Regions from separate parts of the Streptomyces inhibens genome, predicted to be linked through region 1. Evidence: riboswitches for the same ligand, from Rfam matches in the RefSeq annotation. Region 1 holds a riboswitch; each other region holds the start of a gene.
The links. A riboswitch is a leader RNA that binds a small molecule or an ion and turns the genes downstream of it on or off. The one in region 1 is predicted to bind cyclic di-AMP.

Region 1 (3,270 bases):
CGTGCGGGCCGGTGAGCGCGACGGGGCGCCCGTCCAGCGCGAGGGTGAGCAGCAGCTCGTCCTCGGGGTGCGGCAAGGGGGGCGCCGGCGCGGTGATCCACGGCAGGACGGAGTGGTGCTCGTTGGAGATCCAGTGCCCGCCGCCGGCCCGCCCCTCCAGCAGCGACCGTACGAGCTGTGCGAACTCCTCGCGGCGGGCGGGCGGGAGATAGGTCAGCACGGCGCTGTGGAAGATGACCAGCGTCGCCTCGGGCGGCGCCTCGGCGGCGAGCGCGGGCAGCTCGTCGATCAGATCGCCGCGCACGATCCGCGGCCGCGGCGCCGCCCGGACGGCCTCGACGGCCGCCGACAGCCGCGCCGCGCGCTCCTCGTCGCCCGGCCATACGAGCGCCCGCAGCCAGCGCAGATCGTCCGGTACGGCGACCGGGTCGAGCGGGTTGAGGTCGATACCGGCACGCCAGGCGATCTCGGGCAGCCGGTCGGGCAGCCGCTCGGCCGGCCACTCCGTACGGCACCCGAACACCACCGGGCTCCCCGGCGCCCCCACCTCGACCGCCCCGGCACCATGGGCGCCGCCCTCGTCCCCGTACCCCTGCTGATACCGGTACCGATAGCGGTCGGGGTGCAGACACAGCCCCGCCGACGCGCCGACCTCCAGCAGCGCCAGCGGCTGCGGCAGACGGGCGAGCAGCGGCAGCAGGGTGGCGCAGCGGGCCGGTTCGTTGGTCTGGGTGGCGCGCTGCATGATCACCGCGCGCACCTTGTCCCAGTGCCGGATCGTCCACTCGCGCCAGCGCCCGTAGGCCGCCGCGCCGTGCGGGCCCTGCTCCGCGTGCGGGCCGTCGAGATACCGGACGGCGGCGAGCAGGAGGTTCGGCTGCCGCTTGTCGCCGGCGGGCAGCGACCCCGACAGCAGATCGCAGAACTCCGGGTCCTGGCTGATCCGCGCGCTCAACTCCTCATGGGCGTCGGACCGCCCGCGCGCCTCCCGCCAGGAGAAGTCCCGGTACCGCTCCGCCACTCCCCGCGTACCGGCACCGCTGTCGATGCGCTCGTCGCTCGTGGTGTAGGGGGTGCGCGCGAGGTGTCCGGTGTTCGTGGCGCTCTCGGAGTGTCCGGCGTTCCCGACGTTGACGACCATGATCCGACGTTACTGCTCTCACGCTCCGTAACTGGGGGGCACCCCTCCGCATAACGACTGACGCACAATCAACGAGAGATCGTTTAGGAGTGCGCGGTCAACTCGCCCTGGTTTGCGACCTTGGCGGAGGAAAAAGTCCATGCCAAAGCTTGTGCGGAGCACATATGGATTCGCGGGAAGGCTTGGAAAACGGCTGCGATCTCTATTACTGTCCGATAACGCAGCGCGGTCGTCCCAGCCGTCGCAAGAGGCGGCACCGCGCGCCGACGCCGAATCCCGCACGCGCACTTCACGCACCTCCAGCGCTTCGAACTGCACCAAGGGAACCGGGGAACCACCTCCTTGGGGTGAATCGGACGCCCCCTCGCCAGAGGGCGCCCGTAGGAGACCTTCCTGCTCCGAACCCGTCAGCTAACCCGGTAGGCGAGAAGGAAGGAAAGGAGTGCGCCCCCGTGGCGTCCAACAGGCCTGCCCCCGAGGCTTCGTCCCCGTACGAGCTCGATGACCGAGGAGCCTTCCCGGGCCCCGGTGCGGACAACAACAGCGACGGGCCGTGGGAGGAATGGAATCCCGGCGAGGACTCGCTCCGCCCCGTCCGCGGTAAGCACCGGGTGGCCAGGCAGCGTGGCGGCGGACTCGCCCGCAGCGGCACGGTCCTGGGCGTCGGCGTCATCGCGGCGGTCGGCGCGGGCGGCATGGCCGCGGCCGAGAACCGCCCGCCGGTCCCGATCTCGATGCCCGACATCGGCGGCATGGCCGACGACATCTCCGACAAGCTGCCGGACGCCAAGTCCCTGCCCGGCATCGGCGACCTCATATCCGACTCGGACGCGAACGAGGGCGCCGACTCCGCCGCCTCGGCGAACGCCGCTTCCGCGGCCGACTCCCCGGGCCCGCTGAGCCGGACCACGCAGACGGGTACGGACGCCGGCGAGGCGCTGCGCAGCCGCATCCTCCAGCAGGCCGACGCACAGCAGGGCGCCGCCGAGCAGGAGGCCCGCGAGGCCGCCGAACAGGCCGCGATCCAGCAGGCCGCGAAAGAGGCGGCCACCCAGCAGAAGGCGGCCGAGAAGGCCGCGGCCGCCAAGGAGGCGGCAGAGCTGGAGGCCAAGCGCAAGGCGGAGGAAGCGGCCCGTCAGAAGGCGGAGGCGGAACGCCTGGCCAAACTCGCCAAGAGCTTCATCGCCCCGGTCTCCTCCTACACCCTCACCGCCAGCTTCGGCCAGGCCGGCGACCGCTGGGCCGCGGACCACACCGGGCAGGACTTCGCCGCCCCAACGGGCACTCCCGTCAAGGCAGTTCACTCCGGCACCATCACCCAGGCCGGCTGGGCGGGCTCGTACGGCTACCGCATCGTCCTCACCCTCGACGACGGCACCGAGCTCTGGTTCTGCCATCTGTCCTCGATGGTGAAGACCTCCGGCAAGGTCGACACCGGCGATGTCATCGGCCGCGTAGGTGCCACCGGCAACGTCACCGGCCCCCACCTCCACCTGGAGGTACGCCCGGGCGCCGGTGACCCGATAGACCCGATGCCGTGGCTGCGCGACCACGGCGTCAACGTCTGACGCATCCGACACCGGTTGCCGTTGGGTTGCTGATGGAGGGGAGGGGGAATATCCCCCCTCTCCTCAACGCTGCAACCACGTATGACCGCGACACCGCACACCCCCCATGCCCCCAAGGCCCTCGGCTCGCTCTCCGTCTCGCCCCTCTCCCTCGGCGGCAACGTCTTCGGCTGGACCGCCGACGAGAACGAGTCCTTCGCCGTCCTCGACGCGTATGTGGCGGGCGGTGGCAACTTCATCGACACCGCGGACGTCTACTCCGCCTGGGTGCCGGGCAACAAGGGCGGCGAATCCGAAACCGTCATCGGCAACTGGCTGGCCTCCCGCGGCAATCGCTCCGATGTCGTCATCGCTACCAAGGTCGGCGCGCACCCCGACTACAAAGGGCTGTCCGCCGGCACGATCAAGGCCGCGGTCGACGAGTCCCTCACCCGTCTCCGCACCGACTACATCGACCTCTACTACACCCACTACGACGACGAATCGGTCGAGGTCTCGGAGTTCCTCACCGCCCTCAACGACCTCGTCCAGGCCGGCAAGGTCCGTGAGATCGCGGCCTCC
Region 2 (3,270 bases), 2.6 Mb from region 1:
AAATATGGCCTCGCATCGTCCGTGCCTCCGCCGTAATCTCCTGGAAACGCCGCCGGTCGGCGACTTTTCCGTGACTCTATTCGACCGGGACGGCTTTTCCGGCGGACTCCTGTTATTCATGGTTATTTTTTGGCCAGTCGCAGGCCGTCATCGATGTATCCGGCGTGCATGGACCGCTCGCCGGATATACCGAAGCCCCGGCTGGGGGACCGGGGCTTCGGAAGACGGTGCGAGGCGGGGTGCCGGACAAGGCCGACACCGACGAGGCGGCGCCTCGGACACCGACGAGGCGGCGCCTCGGACACCGACGAGGCGGCGCCTCGGACAGTGACGAGGCGGTGCCTCAGGCGTCGGCGAGGCGGCGCCTCAGACGTTGACGCCGTGGGAGCGCAGATACGCGATCGGGTCGATGTCCGAGCCGTAGTCGGGGCCGGTGCGGGCCTCGAAGTGCAGGTGCGGGCCGGTGACGTTGCCGGTGGCGCCGGAGAGGCCGATCTGCTCGCCCGGGGCGACGGTCTGGCCGACCGAGACGCCGAGCGACGACAGGTGGCCGTACTGGGTGTACGTACCGTCGTGCATCTTGATCACGATGTTGTTGCCGTACGCGCCGCCCCAGCCGGCCTCGACGACAGTGCCCGCGCCCACGGCGTGGACGGAGGTGCCGGAGGCCGCGTGGAAGTCGATGCCGGTGTGGCTGCCCGAGGACCACAGGCCGCTGGAGGCCTTGTACGCGGTGGAGACGTAGGAGTCGGCGATGGGGACGACGAAGGCGTTGAGGCGCTTGCGCTCCGCGTCGCGGGCGGCGCGGACCTTGGCCTCGTGGGCGGCCTTGGCCTTCTTCCGGGCCTCCTCGGCGCGCCGCTCGGCCTCCTTCTTGGCGACGGCCTCGGCCTTCGCCTTGGCGGCGGCGACCTCGGCGGCGGCCTGCTGCGCGTCGGCCTGGGCCTCGATGCTGTTGGCGAGCTCGTCACCCAGCACGACGGCCTGCTGCAGACCGGTGTCGTGGGTGCGCGCCTCGTCCGTGGCGGCCAGCGCCGGCGAGGCCACGGAGGCGACAACGCCGCCGGCCGCGAGGGTGGCTATGCCGGCGATCTTGCGGGTCGTCCGAGCGGTGCGGCTCGCACGACGGTGCTTCCCGGTGGCACGGGTGAACGCCATGTGCTGGCTTGTCCTTTCCTTCCTTCTCGCCTACCGGGTTAGCTGACGGGTTCGGAGCAGGAAGGTCTCCTACGGGCTCCTCCGAAGAGGAGTCCGATTCACCCCAGGGGACATGTGGGTCCCCGGCTCCCCTGGCTCGCGCCGTACGGGGACTCGGCGATGACTGTTCGGTGCCACTGTTGTGGCGGACTTGTGACGAACAGCCGGACCGACGCTAATCGGGGCAACTTTCAATCGGCAAACAGAACCGCTTTTTTGTGCGGGATGCCACAAGAATCCGGCAACCAGCCGTGATAAACCGGACATACAGCGGCTCCCGCGGTGAACGAGCACCACGGGAGCCGCTTTGTCGATATGTGACCATCCGTCACATGACGGGCTAGCCGCTGACGACCGTCACCTCACCGATGCCCAGCGCCTTGACGGGCTCGGCGATCTGCGCCGCGTCACCCACCAGGACCGTGACCAGTCGGTCCACCGGGAAGGCGTTGACCGCCGCCGCGGTCGCCTCGACCGTGCCGGTCTCCGCGAGACGGACGTACAACTGCGCCTGGAAGTCGTCCGGGAGCTGCTGCTCCACCTGGTCGGCGAGAGTGCCCGCGACGGCCGCCGCGGTCTCGTACTTGAGCGGCGCGACCCCGACGAGGTTCTGCACGGCGACATCCCGCTCCTCGTCCGTCAGCCCCCCTGCCGCGAGGGTCCGCAGCACCTGCCACAGGTCCTCCAGCGCCGGGACGGTGGAGGCGGTGTCCACCGAGCCACTGATGGCGAGCAGCGAGGCGCCGGTGGCTCCCTCGGGAGACGTGGGGGCGGTGGAGCGCAGCACCTGGCCGAAGGCGCGCACCCCGTAGGTGTAGCCCTTCTCCTCACGCAGCACGCGGTCCAGCCGCGAGGTGAGGGTGCCGCCCAGGCAGTACGTGCCGAGGACCTGCGCGGGCCACACCCGGTCGTGCCGGTCTGCACCGATACGGCCGATGAGCAGCTGCGTCTGGACGGCACCGGGGCGGTCCACGATCACCACACGGCCGGTGTCGTCGGCGATGATCGGCGAGGCCTTCAGCGGCTCGGCGGTGGAGCCGCTCCAGGCGCCGAGGGTGTCGGCGAGCGCCGCGCCCAGGTCGATGCCGGTGAAGTCACCGACGATGACGGCGGTGGCCGTGGCGGGCCGTACATGGGCGTCGTAGAAGGCGCGGACGGCCGCGGCGTCGACGCGGGCGACGGTCTCCTCGGTGCCCTGACGGGGCCGCGACATGCGAGAGGTGGCCGGAAACAGTTCCTTGGACAGCGCCATCGCGGCACGCCGGGCCGGGTTGGCGAGCTCGTGCGGGATCTCGTCGAGGCGGTTGCGCACCAGCCGCTCGACCTCGCTGTCCGGGAACGCGGGGGCGCGCAGCGCGTCGGCGAGCAGGCCGAGCGCGCGGTGCAGCCGGGAGGCCGGCACCTCGAGGGAGACCCGTACGCCGGGGTGGTCGGCGTGTGCGTCCAGGGTGGCGCCGCAGCGTTCCAGCTCGGCGGCGAACTCCTCCGCGTCGTGCTTGTCGGTGCCCTCGGACAGGGCGCGCGCCATGATCGTGGCGACGCCGTCCAGGGCCTCGGGCTCGGCGTCCAGAGGGGCGACGAGATTGATCTCGACGGCGACGACCTGCTGGCCGGGGCGGTGGCTGGTCAGCAGGGTGAGCCCGTTGGGCAGTTGGCTGCGCTCGGGGGCCGGGAAGGCCCACGGCTTGGGCGCGCCGCCCTGGGGCTGCGGGTGGAAGTCCATGGTGCTCGCGGGGGAACCCGCGTGGGTGGTGGCGTCGCTCACTGGTCCGCCTCCCCTTCCTCGGTGTCGGCGGCGTCGGTCGGCTCGGTGGGCTCGTAGACGAGCACCGCGCGGTTGTCGGGGCGCAGCCGGGCCTTGGCGACCGCCTGCACCTCCTCGGGGGTGACGTCCAGGACCCGCTGGACGGCGGTCAGCGCGAGCTGCGGGTCGCCGAACAGGACGGCGAAGCGGCACAGTTCGTCGGCGCGGCCGCTGACCGTCGCCAGACGGTCCAGCCATTCGCGCTCCAACTGGGCCTGCGCCCGCTCCATCTCCTCCGGGGTCGGCCCCTCGGCGGCGAAGCGGGCCAG
Region 3 (3,270 bases), 1.4 Mb from region 1:
GTGGGGGGTGGCCGTGGGGGGTGGCCTTGTGGGGGAGCGGGGCCGGGCTCAGGCCGGGCGGACGCTCCCGTAGATCGGCATGTAGTAGATCGACTCCTCCCGGACGTTGGCACCCGGGTGCGGCGCGTGGATCATCTTGCCGCCGCCTATGTACATGCCTACGTGGCTGATGTCGTCATAGAAGAACACCAGGTCACCGGGCTTGAGATCGCTGGTCGCCACCCGCTGGCCGACCTTGACCTGGTCCCAGGTCGTGCGCGGCAGATCGACCCCGGCCGCCTTCCACGCCGCCTGCGTCAGCCCCGAGCAGTCGTAGGAGGTGGGGCCGGTCGCGCCCCAGACGTACGGCTTGCCGATCTGGGCGCGGGCGAAGGCGAGCGCCTTCTCGGCCTTGGTGGTGGACGAGTCGCCGGTCGAGCCGCCGTCCGTCGAGCCACCACCGGTCTGGCCGCCGGTGGAGCCGCCGCCGTCCTGCTGCTGCTGCTGACGCTCCCGCTCCTGCTGCCGGCGCGCCTCCTCCTCGGCCTTGCGCTTGGCCGCCGCCTCCTTCTGGCGCTCCAGCTCCGCCAGCCGCGCCTTCTCCTGGGCGGTCAGCCGGGACAGCAGCTGCCGGGCCTCGGCCAGCTTGTCCTGGACGGCACGCTTGGACTCCTTCAGGGAGGCCTGCGACGTCTGCAGCTGCTCCAGGCTGCGGGTCGCCTCGGCCCGCTGCCGGGTGGCCGCCGCCTGCTGCTCCTGGTAGTCGGTGACCGCCTGCTTTTGCCGACCGGTCAGCCGCTCCATCAGGTGGTTGCGGTCGACGAACTGCTGCGGGTCCTTGGCGAGCATCAGCTGCGCCGTCGGGTTCATGCCGCCGGTGCGGTACTGCGCCGAGGCGAACATGCCCAGCTCGCGCCGGGATTCGTTCATCTTCTCCGCGCGCTTGGCGGCGGCGTTCAGCAGGCCGTCCACGGTGTCGCGCTGATGATCGGCGTGCTCCTTGGCCGCGTTGTACTTCTGGGTGGCCACCTCGGCCTGGCGGTAGAGGCCGTCGACCTTCTGCTTGACCTCTTCGATGGTGGGCTTGGGCGCGCTGGGGGCCGCGTCGGCGGACTGCGAGAGCAGGGTGACCGAGGCGAGGGCGGCGGTGGTGAACCCGGCCGCCGCACGACGACTCCCGGGGGAGGTGAGGACGCTGGTGCGCGGCTTGCGATGGGACGCCAAGGCCGGCAACTCCTTCCGTGGACCGCCTACCGGGTTAGCTGTCGGGTTCGGGCGGGTGTCGCTGACGGAAGGCTTGCCCTACGGTCCGGACGTCTGCTGGCGCAGTCGTACGGATCGATTCACCCCATTGGTGCTGGTGGGTCCCCGGCTCCGGGTGCCTGGCGGCAGGGCCGGACTCGGCGCGGGCGGCCCGTGCGGACGCGGTCGTCCGCGGGGAGGCGGGCTGCCTGAGCGAGGACGTTAGCCAACTCGTGTGGCTCCTGTGAAGGCTGATGTTCGATATGCCCGAAACCTTTTCGTGACCTGAACGCGATGAGGGGCTCCTTGTGGCAGATGTCGGATTCGGGTAGGTGGGTGCGCGCCCCGGCCGACGCGCGGACGGCCCCCTGACCAGCCACAGCGCCGCGGCCCGCCCCGCACGAGGCCGACTATCGCCCACTCCGCAGCACGCTGTCGGTGCGGCGGCCTAGACTCGGTGGGCGATGAGCAGCCTCTTTGACGACAGCTTCCTGGCGGACCTCGGCCACAAGGGCGAGGAGGAGCACCCGCCACCTCCCGAGGACGAGCACGGCCCGGCCCCGGAGGAGATCCCCGCCGACCTCTTCGGCGGGAAGTTCGACGCGCCCGTGCCCAGGGAGGCGTACTACCGCGACGGCGCCGCCCGCCCGCCCGTCGACGCGGCGGCGCTGCTGGAGGGGCTCAACGACGAGCAGAAGGCCGCCGTGGTGCACACGGGCAGCCCGCTGCTGATCGTCGCCGGCGCCGGCTCCGGCAAGACCCGGGTGCTGACCCACCGCATCGCGCATCTGCTCGCCGAGCGCCATGTCCACCCCGGCCAGATCCTCGCGATCACCTTCACCAACAAGGCCGCCGGTGAGATGAAGGAGCGCGTCGAGGAGCTGGTCGGCCCGCGTGCCAACGCCATGTGGGTCTCCACCTTCCACAGCGCCTGCGTACGGATCCTGCGCCGCGAGTCCAAGAAGCTGGGCTTCACGTCCTCCTTCTCGATCTACGACGCCGCCGATTCGAAGCGCCTGATGGCCCTGGTCTGCCGCGACCTGGACCTGGACCCCAAGCGCTTCCCGCCCAAGTCCTTCAGCGCGAAGATCTCCAACCTCAAGAACGAGCTTATCGACGAGGAGACCTTCGCCGGGACGGCGGCCGACGGTTTCGAGAAGACTCTGGCCGAGGCGTATGCGATGTACCAGGCGCGGCTGCGCGAGGCCAACGCCCTGGACTTCGACGACATCATCATGACGACGGTCAATCTGCTCCAGGCCTTCCCGGATGTCGCCGAGCACTACCGCCGCCGCTTCCGCCACGTCCTCGTCGACGAGTACCAGGACACCAACCACGCCCAGTACACCCTCGTCCGCGAGCTGGTCGGCCCTGGTACGGCCGAGATGCCCGCCGCCGAGCTGTGCGTCGTCGGTGACGCCGACCAGTCGATCTACGCGTTCCGCGGCGCCACGATCCGCAACATCCTCCAGTTCGAGGAGGACTACCCGGACGCCACGACGATCCTGCTGGAGCAGAACTACCGCTCCAGCCAGACCATCCTGTCCGCCGCCAACGCCGTCATCGAGCGCAACGAGAACCGCCGCCCCAAGAACCTCTGGACGGACGCCGGCGCCGGCCCCAAGATCACCGGCTATGTCGCCGACACCGAGCACGACGAGGCGCAGTTCGTCGCCGACGAGATCGACCGGCTGACGGACGCCGGCGACTCCAAGGCCGGCGATGTCGCCGTCTTCTACCGCACCAACGCCCAGTCCCGTGTCTTCGAAGAGATCTTCATCCGGGTCGGGCTGCCCTACAAGGTCGTCGGCGGTGTGCGCTTCTACGAGCGCAAGGAGGTCCGCGACGTCCTGGCGTATCTGCGGGTGCTCGCCAACCCCGAGGACACCGTCCCGCTGCGCCGGATCCTCAACGTCCCCAAGCGCGGGATCGGCGAGCGCGCCGAGGCGATGATCGACGCCCTCTCCTCCCGCGAGAAGATCACCTTCCCGCAGGCGCTGCGCCGGGTCGACGAGGCGTACGGCATGGCCGCCCGCTCGACCAACGCCG

Region 2: another riboswitch for cyclic di-AMP. It lies ahead of KI385_RS32835 (M23 family metallopeptidase); the one in region 1 lies ahead of KI385_RS21445 (M23 family metallopeptidase).
Region 3: another riboswitch for cyclic di-AMP. It lies ahead of KI385_RS27645 (C40 family peptidase); the one in region 1 lies ahead of KI385_RS21445 (M23 family metallopeptidase).

What each region holds. Positions count from the first base shown of each region.
Region 1 is NZ_CP084681.1:4,698,296-4,701,565, reverse strand. It holds gene KI385_RS21450 (DUF2332 domain-containing protein) at 1-1,141, opposite strand, end outside; cyclic di-AMP (ydaO/yuaA leader) riboswitch at 1,435-1,582, shown strand; gene KI385_RS21445 (M23 family metallopeptidase) at 1,594-2,709, shown strand; gene KI385_RS21440 (aldo/keto reductase) at 2,791-3,270, shown strand, end outside.
Region 2 is NZ_CP084681.1:7,267,282-7,270,551, reverse strand. It holds gene KI385_RS32840 (GntR family transcriptional regulator) at 1-16, opposite strand, end outside; gene KI385_RS32835 (M23 family metallopeptidase) at 367-1,158, opposite strand; cyclic di-AMP (ydaO/yuaA leader) riboswitch at 1,171-1,327, opposite strand; gene KI385_RS32830 (M16 family metallopeptidase) at 1,538-2,920, opposite strand; gene KI385_RS32825 (M16 family metallopeptidase) at 2,959-3,270, opposite strand, start outside.
Region 3 is NZ_CP084681.1:6,059,632-6,062,901, forward strand. It holds gene KI385_RS27645 (C40 family peptidase) at 49-1,203, opposite strand; cyclic di-AMP (ydaO/yuaA leader) riboswitch at 1,211-1,380, opposite strand; gene pcrA (DNA helicase PcrA) at 1,686-3,270, shown strand, end outside.